3 regions of the Mesorhizobium sp. CCNWLY176 genome follow, and region 1 is predicted to be linked to each of the others. Evidence: predicted binding sites of a transcription regulator. Region 1 holds the regulator's gene; each other region holds the start of a gene.
What was found. The regulator LexA, encoded in region 1, represses DNA repair genes until DNA is damaged. The targets are predictions, from matches to a motif close to TGTTCNNNNTGTGTTCNG.
Positions count from the first base shown of each region.

Region 2: a site for LexA is predicted at 1,865-1,882, ahead of WBQ96_RS04775 (cytoplasmic protein). Genes of this name have one in related genera too.
Region 3: a site for LexA is predicted at 2,246-2,263, ahead of WBQ96_RS10540 (helicase-related protein). Genes of this name have one in related genera too.

Region 1 is NZ_JBBBDZ010000016.1:132,686-137,019, reverse strand. It holds gene WBQ96_RS23115 (molybdopterin molybdotransferase MoeA) at 1-937, shown strand, start outside; gene lexA (transcriptional repressor LexA) at 1,120-1,836, shown strand; gene WBQ96_RS23105 (ComEC/Rec2 family competence protein) at 1,857-4,334, opposite strand, start outside.
Region 2 is NZ_JBBBDZ010000002.1:384,376-388,709, reverse strand. It holds gene WBQ96_RS04790 (cation:proton antiporter) at 1-269, shown strand, start outside; gene mnhG (monovalent cation/H(+) antiporter subunit G) at 266-628, shown strand; gene WBQ96_RS04780 (MucR family transcriptional regulator) at 923-1,354, shown strand; gene WBQ96_RS04775 (cytoplasmic protein) at 1,362-1,721, opposite strand; gene WBQ96_RS04770 (helix-turn-helix domain-containing protein) at 1,939-2,346, shown strand; gene WBQ96_RS04765 (DUF6456 domain-containing protein) at 2,348-3,163, shown strand; gene WBQ96_RS04760 (SufE family protein) at 3,178-3,603, opposite strand; gene WBQ96_RS04755 (DUF5330 domain-containing protein) at 3,721-4,056, opposite strand.
Region 3 is NZ_JBBBDZ010000005.1:169,673-174,006, reverse strand. It holds gene WBQ96_RS10540 (helicase-related protein) at 1-2,095, opposite strand, end outside; gene aqpZ (aquaporin Z) at 3,091-3,780, shown strand; gene phbB (acetoacetyl-CoA reductase) at 4,014-4,334, opposite strand, start outside.

The DNA of each region.
Region 1 (4,334 bases):
GGCCGTGCGCATCTTTACCGGCGCGCCGATGCCGGACGGTGCCGACACCATCGTCATCCAGGAGAATACCCGCAAACTCGATAGCAAGACCGTTGAGGTCACCGAAACGGTTGATGCCGGGCGGCACATTAGGCGCAAGGGTCTCGATTTTTCCACAGGCGACCTGCTGCTTGAAAAAGGCAGGGTTCTGGATGCCGGCGCATTGTCCCTGGCGGCAGCGGCCAATCACCCTCGCCTGCCGGTCGTGAAGAAACCGCTGCTGGCGATCATCGCCACCGGCGACGAGCTTTTGCCGCCGGGCAGCGAACCAGGCCCCGACCAGATCATCGCCTCCAACAGCTATGGCGTGGCAGCGATCGCCGAATCGGTTGGCGCACGGGTGCTCGACCTCGGCATCGCGCCCGATCGCAAGGAGGCCATCTCGGCGCTGATCAAGCGCGCCGTGGAGGCCGGCGCTGACGTGATCGTGACGCTGGGCGGCGCATCGGTTGGCGACCACGATTTCATCCACGACGTGCTGACCGAGGAAGGCGTAACCCTCGATTTCTGGAAGATTGCAATGCGGCCCGGCAAGCCGCTGATGTTCGGCAGGCTTGGACACACCCGCTGCATCGGCCTGCCCGGAAATCCGGTGGCGAGCCTCGTCTGCTCGCATCTGTTCCTGAAGCCGCTGCTGGCGCGGCTTGGCGGGCGACACCATGTGCCGGACATTCATGAGGCGTTCCTCGGCACGGCGATGCAGGCCAACGATCTGCGTCAGGACTATGTGCGCGCCGTTCTTCGAGACGACGACACCGGGCTCGTTGCGACGCCATTCGAGATCCAGGACTCCTCGATGCTGAGGACCTTCACCGAGGCCAATGCATTGATTATCCGCGAGCCTTTTGCGCCGGCGGCTGAGGCCGGCGCGCCGTGCACCGTCCTGAAAATTCGCTGACCTGAAGCTTCAGAGACTTTCGTTCCGCTCCTGTTCGGTCGAGAGTCTCCAAAGTCGGAGTGTTCGCGTATTGTTTCCACCACGTTAATATATTCATTAAAATTTAAACGGTTGCAGAACACAAATGGAACAGATAGTGTTTGTTCTGGTTTTGTTTTTGATTTGATTCTTCGGGGGTGGCCATGCTGACGCGCAAGCAACACGAGCTTCTAATGTTCATCCACGAGAGGATGAAAGAAGCCGGAATCCCCCCCTCCTTCGATGAAATGAAGGAAGCGTTGGACCTTGCGTCGAAATCCGGCATCCACAGGTTGATCACGGCTCTTGAAGAGCGCGGGTTCATTCGCCGACTACCGAATCGTGCTCGAGCGCTCGAAGTTCTGCGTTTGCCCGATTCCATGGCTCCCGGGCTGGCGCCGCAGCGCGCGAAATTCTCGCCGAGCGTCATCGAAGGAAGCCTCGGCCGTCGGCCGGAACCTGCGCGTAGCCCTGTGGCCGGCAATGACGATGTCGGGTCCGCTGTATCAATCCCGGTAATGGGCCGGATTGCCGCCGGTGTGCCGATCGAGGCCATCCAGCACAAGACGCATTCCATCTCCGTGCCGCCGGAGATGATCATGGGCGGCGAGCACTACGCCCTTGAAGTCAAAGGCGATTCGATGATCGAGGCCGGCATTTTTGACGGCGACACGGTCATCATCCGAAATGCCAACACGGCAAATCCCGGCGAAATCGTCGTTGCGCTGGTGGATGAAGAGGAGGCCACGCTCAAGCGCTTCCGCCGCAAGGGCGCATCGATTGCGCTGGAGGCAGCAAACCCGGCCTATGAAACGCGGATTTTCGGACCTGACCGCGTGAAGGTCCAGGGCAAGCTGGTGGGATTGATCCGGCGCTACTGATGATGCGCGGCGCCGCCAGGTTACGGTTTGGCGCTTCGCGAATTTGAGTATCTGGACTTTTTGAACTGATTGTTCGCCGGCTTACTTTCTCTTAGTTGATATGGCGACAACCCGCGCGCCTCTCGAGAAAAGGCTCGCTGCGTATGCCAGGGGCGATACGGTTGTGTCAGCGCAAAGCGGATTTCGGCGCGTCGCTCTGAAATGTCTCCATTCAGATAGATGGCGGCACTGCCGAATTTGGCCAGTTCGCGTTTGGTGACGACAAGTGGCACCGGTTCCTCGCAGACATCCTCGGCTGTCGCGTCGTCGACCACGATAAGGCTCGTATAATCGCAGGCGCGCCGCGCGGAACGCCAATCGGCGGCGTGTGCGATAATCGCGCCGGATCGGTGCGTCGCCAGACAAAGACCATCGTGGCAGTCGAAACCAGCGGGGAGCAAGTTCGCCAGCTTTCCGGGAGATTGTTCGGACGAAATAGTCGTATCGCTTGATGCAAGACCGGCTGCTTCATTTTCCGCGGAATCATCGAAGGACGTGCCGTTCGACGAATTACGACGCCCTTCCCGGCTTGGCTTTTTCTTGCCGGCATCGTTAATCGTATCGACCGGCTTGATCAGATTTTCCGATAACAGCGCGCGCTTCCAGTTTTCGATCGTGAATTCGTTCGGCCGCGCGCGGTTGACTGCGAGATTTTCATCATCGACCGGTACAGCCACCAGTCTCGCATCTTCCGAGACGAGAATGTCGGGCGCCCGAACGTCTGCCAGAAGCAGCATTCCAGCGAGCGTGAAAGGCACCGCCAGCAGTCGCAGCCATGTGGATGCCATGGTCGCAATCACCAGCGCGACGGTGAGCAATACCAGGGATTGCCCCGAAACCAGCCCGACCGCATCGACGGGCGAGCGATCCGATATCCATTGCGAAATGACGATCATCGCCGTCAGCCCTTTGCCCATGACGTAGAAGAACGGACCATCCAGGCCGAGCGGCATCGCCAATGAGCCGGCGACGGCGAAAGGCATGACAAGGATCGATACGGCGGGCATGACGCCGAGATTGGCGAGAAGGCTAAGCGGCGAGACCCTTTGAAAGTGATAGGCGCCAAATGCGGTCGTCGCGAGCCCGGCAATGATCGAGGTCATGGCGAGTGCGCCGACGGAGCCGATCGTGCGCCTGGTCAAACCGGCAATCAGCGACACATTGCCCGGTGGAACAAAAGGTTTTGACCTTTGCGAGCGCCTTTCCGCCCACAGGGCATAAGCGCCGACGAGCGCTGCGGTCGCAGCAAAGGACATCTGGAAGCTCGGGCCGATCACCTCATGCGGCGAGATCGCAATGACTACTATGGCCGAGATCGCCAGATTGCGCATGGTGAGCGCGCCGCGATCGAACAGCAGTGCCGCAAGCATGATCGCCAGCATGATGAAGCTGCGTTGAGCCGCTACCTCGCCGCCGGAGATGAAAAGATAAGACGCGATCGCGACAAGAGCTGCGGCGGCGGCATATTTCTTGACCGGCCGGCGCGAAGAAAGTCCCGGAAACAAGGCAAATGCTGCGCGCAGCGTCCCCATGACCGTTCCCGCTACAAGCGCCATATGCAGGCCGGAGATCGAGATGATGTGATAGATGCCCGTGCGGCGCATCGATTCATTGATGTCCTCGGGAATGCCGGCGCGAATGCCGACCACAAGAGCGGCCGCGATCTCACCTTCCGGGCCGCCGATCTGGCTTCGGATGCGATCCGCAATGATATTGCGGGCATTTTCAACCCAGATGGAGAAGCGAACGCGGGCGGAAGACTGAGCAGTCGGTTCTACGAGTTCAGGCCCACGCAGAAAAAAGCCGCTTGCACCAATTCTGTCAAAATAGCTCTTGAAGGAAAAATCATAGCTGTCGGGCCGCACGGGGCCGGAAGGCGACATCAGCTTGACCGAGCCCCTGATTTCCGATCCGACCATCAGCCCCGGCGGGATTTTCCGGGCCGAGACGCGAACGCGGTCCGGCGCGTAGCGCAGCGTCGGCCTTGCCGTTGCCAGTACATCAATGGTCAATCGCACACGGCCATTGGCCATATGGTCGATGCCTGCGACACGCCCGGTCAGTTGAGTCGAAATTTCCGAGCCAAGGATCTTGGTGCCCGCGCGCCAAGTCTCGATCTTGGCAAACCCCATGCCGACGACGCAGATCAATGCGCCCATGGTCGCAAAACGGAGCAGTTGGTGATGCGAAGGCAAAAGCAGGAGCAAAGCCGACAGGACGGCGCTGCCGCCAAACATCGGCAGGAAATCCGGCTCGGCTTCGAGCCCGTAATAGATGATGGCGCCGAGCGCTAGAAATACCGGAATGAAAAGAAAGGGCGTGCCACGCTCGAGTTCCAGGACGATTGCCGTCGCGAAGGATCGCGTAGCTCGAGCACGTGAAGGAATGGAATGAAGCGTCTTGCGCCAAGCTGCCGGAAACAGCAGCGGTCGAGATTTCCAAGGTGCCAGCGGTGTCGG
Region 2 (4,334 bases), on a different contig from region 1:
TTCTGCTGACCGTTTTGCGGGTGCTGCGTGGACCGACGCTCCCCGATCGTATTCTCGCGCTAGACATGCTGGTGGCCATCGCCATCGGCTTCATCGCGGTTCTCGGCATCAAGACCGGCTATGCCTTTCATGTCGATATTGCTATCGCGCTAGGGCTCGTCGGTTTTCTTGCCACGGTCGCCTTTGCGCGTTTCGTGTTGAGCCGAGGGGCCAAAGACGTTGACGGCTCGAAGGGCACCAAAAGCCGGGCCAGGAGGGGAAAGCGATGATCGAACCGTTGCTTGATTATGTTGCAGGTATTCTGATCGTGATCGGCGCTATTTTTGCCTTGGTCGCATCGGTAGGCCTGCTTCGGCTGCCGGATCTGTATACGCGGATGCACGCGGCCTCCAAGGCCGGCACGTTGGGATCGTGCGTGATGTTGATTGCACTGGCAGTACAGTCACAGGATCTGGCCATATCGACCAGGGCGCTCGCGGGTGTGATATTCTTCCTGTTAACTGTTCCGATATCTTCGCATCTGCTTGCAAAGGCTGCACATGCTTCCGGTTATCGCATGTGGGACAAGTCGGTTAGGGATGATATTGAAGGTTTCGTGCAGAAGACGAAAAAAATCACGCGAAATTGATCCACTGGCAATAAAGATTATAGTGCGGAAGCTGCATTTATCGATGCCATTGAGCTTTCACCTACTTCAGCGTGCGAGATGTCAGTATCCTAAAGATATTTAGTGTGATTATCTGGACTGACCAAGGTCAAAAACAATAGATGAGAAAATATTTAATTGACTTACTTTGCGGTGAAGGTCATTAAGAAGGATCGACGCGAGTCGTAATGGTCTTGCCTGTCGTGAAATTCCGCAAAGCCCCACAAAATCAAAAAAAGGGGCGTTTTTGAAACTTATCCCTGGGGCCAGAAGAATATGGACATTACCGATACGTCTACCAAGAATTCCGAAATGCTGATCGAGCTGACGGCCGATGTGGTTGCTGCTTATGTCAGCAACAATCCAGTTCCGGTTGGCGAACTGCCAAATCTTATCGCCGACGTGCATGCAGCTCTCGGTCGTGTCGGTGGAGCTGTCGAACAGCCGCAGACCGACAAGCAGAAGCCTGCGGTGAACCCGAAGCGTTCGGTTCACGAAGAATACATCGTCTGCCTTGAGGACGGAAAGAAGTTCAAGTCGCTCAAGCGCCACCTGATGACCCATTACGGCCTGTCGCCCGACCAGTATCGTGAGAAGTGGGGCCTGGACCCTGCCTATCCGATGGTAGCGCCGAACTATGCGGCAGCTCGTTCGCAGCTGGCCAAGAAGATGGGCCTGGGCCGCAAGCGCAAGACGGCTAGTAAATAAACTGCAATCAATACAGTTTTGGCGGCGCCTTCGGGCGCCGTCTGCGTTTCTGCGTCCGGCATGGGGCGGGGGACGCAACCATTCGGGGCGGCAGCCCGGCATTGCGAAACCGGTCCAGCACCTGTTTCAACGCGATATGGCGGTTCAGGTCGTAGGTCCAATGCCTGCGCATGCCCTTAAGGCGCTCACGTTCGATCGCCCTTTCCAGGCGAAGTATCAGCCGTAGCCTTGGTTCGGGGGCGGCGGTTAGCGCCGTCGCCAAATCGATGCCGCAGGCCAGGTGAAGTGCTGCAAGTTGCCGGGCGTTTTCCGTCTCGGCCATCTGGCGGGCACGGAACGCCTGTGATTCAGCGCGAATGTCGTTCATTCAAGTGGGTTTCCTTTTTCTACCCGGTTGAACGCACTATCCGCCGCCTCCCAATGAGGGGGATAAAAATCGGCTTTTTATTTTTTCCGATGAGAAAAAAACAACGCTATTTCAATGCGATGAGTATTTTTGCCCATTAAATATGTTCCTCTTTTGTTCACAATCCGGCTGAGTGCAGATATAAGAACTTATTCCTACACGCGGAGGGAAAAGTTCAGTGCATCTCACGGCGGCAGTATCCAGAAATTACCAGGAAGAGACGGAGCCCCCACGCGTCTCGCTGGCGTCGACCGGTGGGCGGCAGGAAGAACGCATTATCGAATTGTGCGAAGGCATGATGGATATCACGGCTGCCTTGTTCAACGTGTCGAGCAAGGAATTGCGCAATCCTGGTCGTGGTGGCCTCGGCGTCTCTCGGGTCAGGCACATCGCGATGTATGTCACGCATGTCGCGCTGAGCGTGACGATGCGCGACGTCGGGACAGGTTTCGGGCGCGACCGCACCACGGTTATGTACGCCTGTCATCTGGTCGAGGATTTGCGGGACGACGCGGACTTCGATCGCATGGTTGCGCTTACCGAGCGGGTCGCACTGGCAGCATTCGGCAACAAAGCGAGCTTTTGAAATGACGCAAAGCACGATCGAAGAGAATGAAGCCTGCCGGCGGATCTCGAGCTTTCTGTCCAAAGGCCCCGCCGTGGTTCAGGAGACGGCGGTCGACGGGAAACTTCTGCTCGAAAGCGAAGAGCACGGGACGATCGCCGTGGATCGGGAAGCTCTTGTCGATCTGATCGGTCGTGGTGTCGTTGCCCGGCGCGATGACAAGGTGAGGCTAGCGATGGATTATCCGGCTGGAGCTCAGGCCGCAGCGGTAACCGAAACCGCCTGTCAGCAGCGGCAGTGCGATTTTGAAACGAGGGTGATTGAAATCGACGGTGTTTCTGCGCTGGCTACGGTCAATCTTTCCGAATCGCCGCTTGGGCAGTTGATGCGTCGCAAGACAAGGAATGGCGCGCCCTTCCTGTCGCTGGCCGAATTCGAGGCGGGCGAGCGCCTGCGCTCGGATTACACGCGCGGTCAGATCATGCCGCGGCTGGGCGCGAACTGGGTAGCCAGCGTTGCTTCCGGCAAACGCGGCGGCGGCAACGGGATCGCTGAGTTGACCGACTCGGCACTCGCCGCGCGCCAGCGGGTTGATCGGGCAATCGTCGTCGTTGGCCCGGAGCTTTCAGGCGTTCTCATCGACGTATGCTGCTTCCTGAAAGGGCTGGAGCAAGTGGAACTGGAACGCGGATGGCCGGTACGGTCGGCCAAGATTGTCCTGAAGACAGCGCTCGGTGTGCTGAGCAGGCATTATCGTCCGCAATCAGTCATGCCGAGCCAGGCGAAAAGAATGCTGCATTGGGGAAGTGAAGACTATCGCCCCTCATTGGACAGGTGACGGCTGGCAGCGGCTCATGCCGGCTGCAGCGCTGCCTCGGCGTCGCGCTTGATACGCTTCACCATAGAGCGAAGCCCGTTTGCCCGCTGCGGCGTCAGATGTTCGTCGAGGCCGAGAGAACGCAAAACGGCCTCGGCGTCCGTCGTGATAATTTCGCTGGCGCGCCTGCCGGAAAAAAGCGCGAGCATGATCGCAACGAGCCCGCGAACGATATGAGCGTCCGAATCGCCCTGGAAATTGATGACCGGATCGACGCCTTCGGCGGGCTCGGTAAGGAGCCAGACCTGACTGACGCAACCTTGAACCTTGTGGGCATCGTCGCGTGCCGAGTCCGGATAGGGAGGCAGGGCCTCACCAAGCTCGATGACATAGCGGTAACGATCTTCCCATTCGTCAAGGAAGGCGAAGTCCTCGCGGATGCTTTGCATAGTTGCGCTCATGCGCTCGATATAATGCCGCGGCCGCGCGACGTCACGGAAAAAGAAAGACACCGCAGGCGCCGAGAGGGCAGACTGGCCTGCGGTGTGGCCGCCTCGCTGGGCGGCAAAGAGAAATCGTTAGTTGGCAGCCGGTGCTTCCGGCGCGACCGGCGGGACGCTGCCGGTTTTCGTCGCGGTGTCGGGCTCGCCGAATTTGCTGTCGAGCATCTCGAAGGCGATTTTGGCCGCTTCGCGAGCCCTTATGCCGACCGTGTGCATGGCGGATTTGCCGACTTCGCAGACTTCCGGTTTGCGTTCGCAGATGCCGCTGACATCGCCGACCGCTTCCCGGGCGGCAAGGAACGCCTGAATGGCATTTACATTCGGCTGGTCGCTCTTTGTCTCACCGAAATCGAACGGGAGCACCAGAAGAACCAGTGAAAACCAGAATGCAGTCTTTATGAGAAAGCCCATGTCCTTGCCCTCTGCTAACGTCGGTCATGCGTCTTGTCCGGCACGACTCGTTTTGTTGAGGGGAGATTGACATGGCCGCCCAAAGGACGGCTTGCAGAACTCGACGGCATTTTCGGCAAATTTTGCTAAAATTTTAAACGATCGGATGCCCAGCGTTCCCAGATAGCGTCTCTGCAAAAGCGGTAACCTTTGGCTAACCATATAAGCTGCTGTTCCTGATCGATATTTCCGACTGACAAGGATGCGGCCTGCGCCGGGCGTCGTGTTTTCGAGGCATT
Region 3 (4,334 bases), on a different contig from region 1:
TCACCAGCCCGGCAGGACCGGGCTTCAGCAGCGACGGCACGAAGACATGGTAGGCGCCGAAGCGCACGCCGAGGCGGCGCAGGCCGGCGCGGCCTTCCTGATCGAGCGTCTTGATGTCGTCGGCGATATCGCGGCGATTGATCAGCCCGAAATTCTCGACGAGCTGGAAGGCGATGCCGCGCGCGATGCCGGAAAGCTGCTCGGCGTTCTTCAGGTCGAGCAGCGGCTTGAGCAGCGTGTCGATCTGGAAATTGACGAAGCGTTCGGCGCGTGCGGCGACCTTGTCGCGCGCCGGGCCGGTCAGTTGCTCGTCGGCAAGCAGGATGACGCGTGGACGCAGCGCGTCGTCGGTCGACACCAGCGTGCCGATCGGCGCGCCGATCCAGCGCAGCGTGCCGTCGGAACCAAGCGCGAGATCGCCATTGGCGCAGGCCGAGAAGCGCTCGGCACGCGTTTCGAACTCGACGCCGAGCGCCTTTTGCGCTGCCGCCTTGATGGCCTTGCCGTCTTCACCGGCCGCACTCTGGTCGGCGGTGAAACGGAACCCCTGCAATTCCCCGACATGGTGGCCTTCGACGAGGACCGTTCCGGTTGGGCTTATTTCGGCTTCAAGCATTGTATTTTCTCTAAGGCGGCGCATGAGGACGGAAGTCCTGCGGTCTACGAAGCGTTTCGTCAACCGTTCATGCAGCGCATCCGACAATCTGTCTTCGATTTCCCGCGTCTTTTCCTGCCAATGGGCCGGATCGGCAAGCCAGCCAGGCCGATTGGAAACATAGGTCCACGTCCGTATTTGGGCGATGCGGTGCGAAAGCGTGTCGATATCGCCCTCGGTCGAGTCGGCGCGGCGCACCTGCTCGGCCATGTAATTTTCATCGACATGGCCTCGATCGGCGATGTCGACGAAGATCGAGGAAATGAGATCGGCATGCTGCGCCGGCGCGATGCGGCGATAGTCCGGCAGCGCGCAGACTTCCCACAGCAGCGCGACGCGGTCGCGGCTGGTCACCAGGGCACGGATGTCGGGATCCTTCGACAATTGCTCCAGCGCCTGCGCGTCCACCGCCGGCAAGGCGCGCGTCAGGCCTTCGACGGGCGCTGTCGTCTCGATCGAACGCTTGAGCGCGTCAAGGCTGGAAAAATCGAACTGCGACGTGCGCCACTGCAGCACCTTCACCGGGTCGAACTCATGCCCCTCGATCTTCTCGATCAATTCGTCGGAGAGCGGATCGACCTGGCCGGTGACGCCGAAGGTGCCGTCACGCAGATGCCGTCCGGCGCGGCCGGCGATCTGGCCAAGTTCGGCAGCGGTAAGATCGCGAAACTGGAAACCGTCGAATTTGCGGTTCTGGGCGAAGGCGACATGATCGAGATCGAGATTGAGGCCCATGCCGATGGCATCGGTTGCGATGAGATAATCGACATCGCCGGACTGATAGAGCGCCACCTGCGCGTTTCTGGTACGCGGGCTGAGCGCGCCGAGCACGACGGCGGCCCCGCCGCGCTGGCGCCGGATCAGCTCGGCAATGGCATAGACCTCGTCGGCCGAGAAGGCGACGATGGCCGAACGCCGGGGAAGACGGGTCAGCTTCTTGGAACCGGCATAGGCGAGATGCGACAGCCGCGGGCGCGTTACGACGGAGACTCCCCGCAGCAGCCGCTCCAGAATGCCGCGCATGGTGGCAGCGCCCAGCAGCAGCGTCTCCTGCCGGCCCCTGAGATGCAGGATGCGGTCGGTGAAGATGTGGCCGCGCTCAAGATCGCCGGCAAGCTGTACCTCATCGATAGCGACGAAGGCGGCGTTGGTCTCGCGCGGCATCGCCTCGACGGTGCAGACTGAATATTTGGCTCCCGGCGGCAGGATCTTTTCCTCGCCGGTGACGAGCGCGACCTTGTGCGCCCCGACCTTTTCGCAGACGCGGCCATAGACCTCGCGCGCCAGCAGCCGGAGCGGCAGGCCGATGATGCCGCTTTCATGCGCTACCATGCGCTCGATCGCCAGATGCGTCTTGCCGGTGTTGGTCGGACCGAGCACGGCCGTCACGTCGCGGCCGGAAAGCACGAGCGGGTCATTCTGTTTGGGATGAATGTTCATCGGCGGCGGTGGCGGCCTTTCTGGCGCGGTTTGTCGCGAAAGACCCGACTGGCCGGCTATCGCGGCAATTTCCGGGCAAGCACGTTCGTTTCGACAGATAGGCACTTGGGCGCGGAAACGAAAGCCTGAATTTTCGCGAAAATTAAGAGGTGGAACGAGTCTGGAACGAATCGGCTACGAATCGCTGACTCCAGCAGATTCAGCTTTTGTTCACCCCCACATGTAGCCTGACTCCCGGCGAATCTCACCACATGCTGAATCGCTGATATTTGCCGAACGCGAGATTCGCTCCCTAGCGTTAACTTTTGGCCGGGCGGACACCATCGGAAACGATTAACATATTGAAAATGCTACATTTTACAGAATTCTTCCTCGAGAACAGCAGACGTCACGCATTCCGAAATTAACGTTCCGGCCAAACACGGAACGAATCAGCGACGAATCACTGATTTAGCCGGATTCATGGTTTGTTCGACGCAACATGTAGGACTTGACAGGGTTTCGGCATCCAGATGCAGGAGGGCGCATTCACCCGATTACGCCTTTTTCGCTACTGTTGTTAACCTTTGCCCGGCGCAGCACTTCCCTGGCCGAAGGCGCGGCTCGCGCCTTAAGGCTTTCGTAAAAATGCTTAAGCGGAAATGACCGCGGAGAGCCCCGCGGCGAGCATTTCCGTTAACGTTCCGCTCAAAGGAAGAACGAAGCAGCGACGAATCGCTGATGGAGCTTGTTTCCCGGTTTGTTCACCACAGCATATGGTGAGGCTTGCGCGACGAGGCACAATTATCCCCTGTCGACGTCAATCCGGTAGGCCGGCCAGGAATTGGGAATTAACCAAAATGCCCCGTTCCGGCACAGCTTTGCAAACGCGGAGCCTGACCCAACGTAAATAGCTGTGACAATCGTTGAAGTGGCAGGCCCCACCGCGTGTCTCGCCATTGCGTTGTGCCCGATTTCGTGAATCTCTAGGCCATTGGTACTAGGAGGGTATTACCATGTCCAAACGTCTCTTCGCCGAGTTTCTCGGTACTTTCTGGCTTGTCTTCGGTGGCTGCGGCAGCGCCGTTATTGCCGCCGCTTTCCCCGATCTCGGTATTGGTTTTCTTGGCGTTGCGTTTGCGTTCGGTCTGACGGTTCTCACCATGGCTTATGCCGTGGGCGGGATTTCCGGCGGCCACTTCAATCCGGCCGTGTCCGTCGGCCTCACCGTGGCCGGGCGCCTGCCGGCCAAGGACCTCGTGCCCTATGTCATCGCCCAGGTCATCGGTGCCATCGTCGCCTCGGCAATCCTGTATTTCATCGCCAGCGGCAAGGCGGATTTCTCGCTTTCCGGCGGCTTTGCATCGAACGGCTATGGCGAGCATTCGCCGGGCGGCTATTCGATGGGTGCAGCACTCGTCGCCGAAATCGTGCTGACCTTCATGTTCCTGATGATCATCCTCGGCGTCACGACGAAACGCGTTCCGGCCGGCTTCGCACCGATCGCCATCGGCCTGGCGCTGACCCTGATCCACCTGATCTCGATCCCGGTGACCAACACCTCGGTCAACCCGGCCCGCTCCACCGGCCCGGCACTGTTCGTCGGCGGCTGGGCGCTGCAGCAGCTCTGGCTGTTCTGGGTCGCCCCGATCGTCGGCGCCATCCTCGCCGGCATCGCCCACAAGTCGCTGTTCGGCGACGAGTGATTTTTGCGGCAGATCAAACGGAAACGGCGCCCTCGGGCGCCGTTTTGTTTTTGCCAACATCAACGACCGTCATCCCGGAAGCTGATCGAAGCAAAGCGAAGATCGGCTATCCGGGACCCATTCCGTGGCATCGCAAGGTTCCAGGATGGGTCCCGGCTCTGCCTTCGCTTTGCTCAGTTGGCCGGGATGACGCCGCTTAGCTGCGCTCACTGCCGGGGACAGTTACTTAGCCCTCACACGAAATATTGCCCGCCATTGGCCGTAATCGTCGAGCCGGTGATGAAGCCGGCATCGTCGGACGCCAGGAACACCACGCAGCGCGCGATCTCGGCAGCCTCCCCGAGCCGGCCGACCGGGATCTGCGCAATAATCGACTCGCGCACCTTTTCCGGCACCGCCATGACCATGTCGGTCCCGATATAGCCGGGGCAGATGGCGTTGACGGTGATGCCGGCGCGCGCGCCTTCCTGTGCCAGCGCCTTGGTGAAGCCGATGTCACCGGCCTTGGCCGCAGAATAGTTGGCCTGCGCGAACTGGCCCTTCTGGCCGTTGAT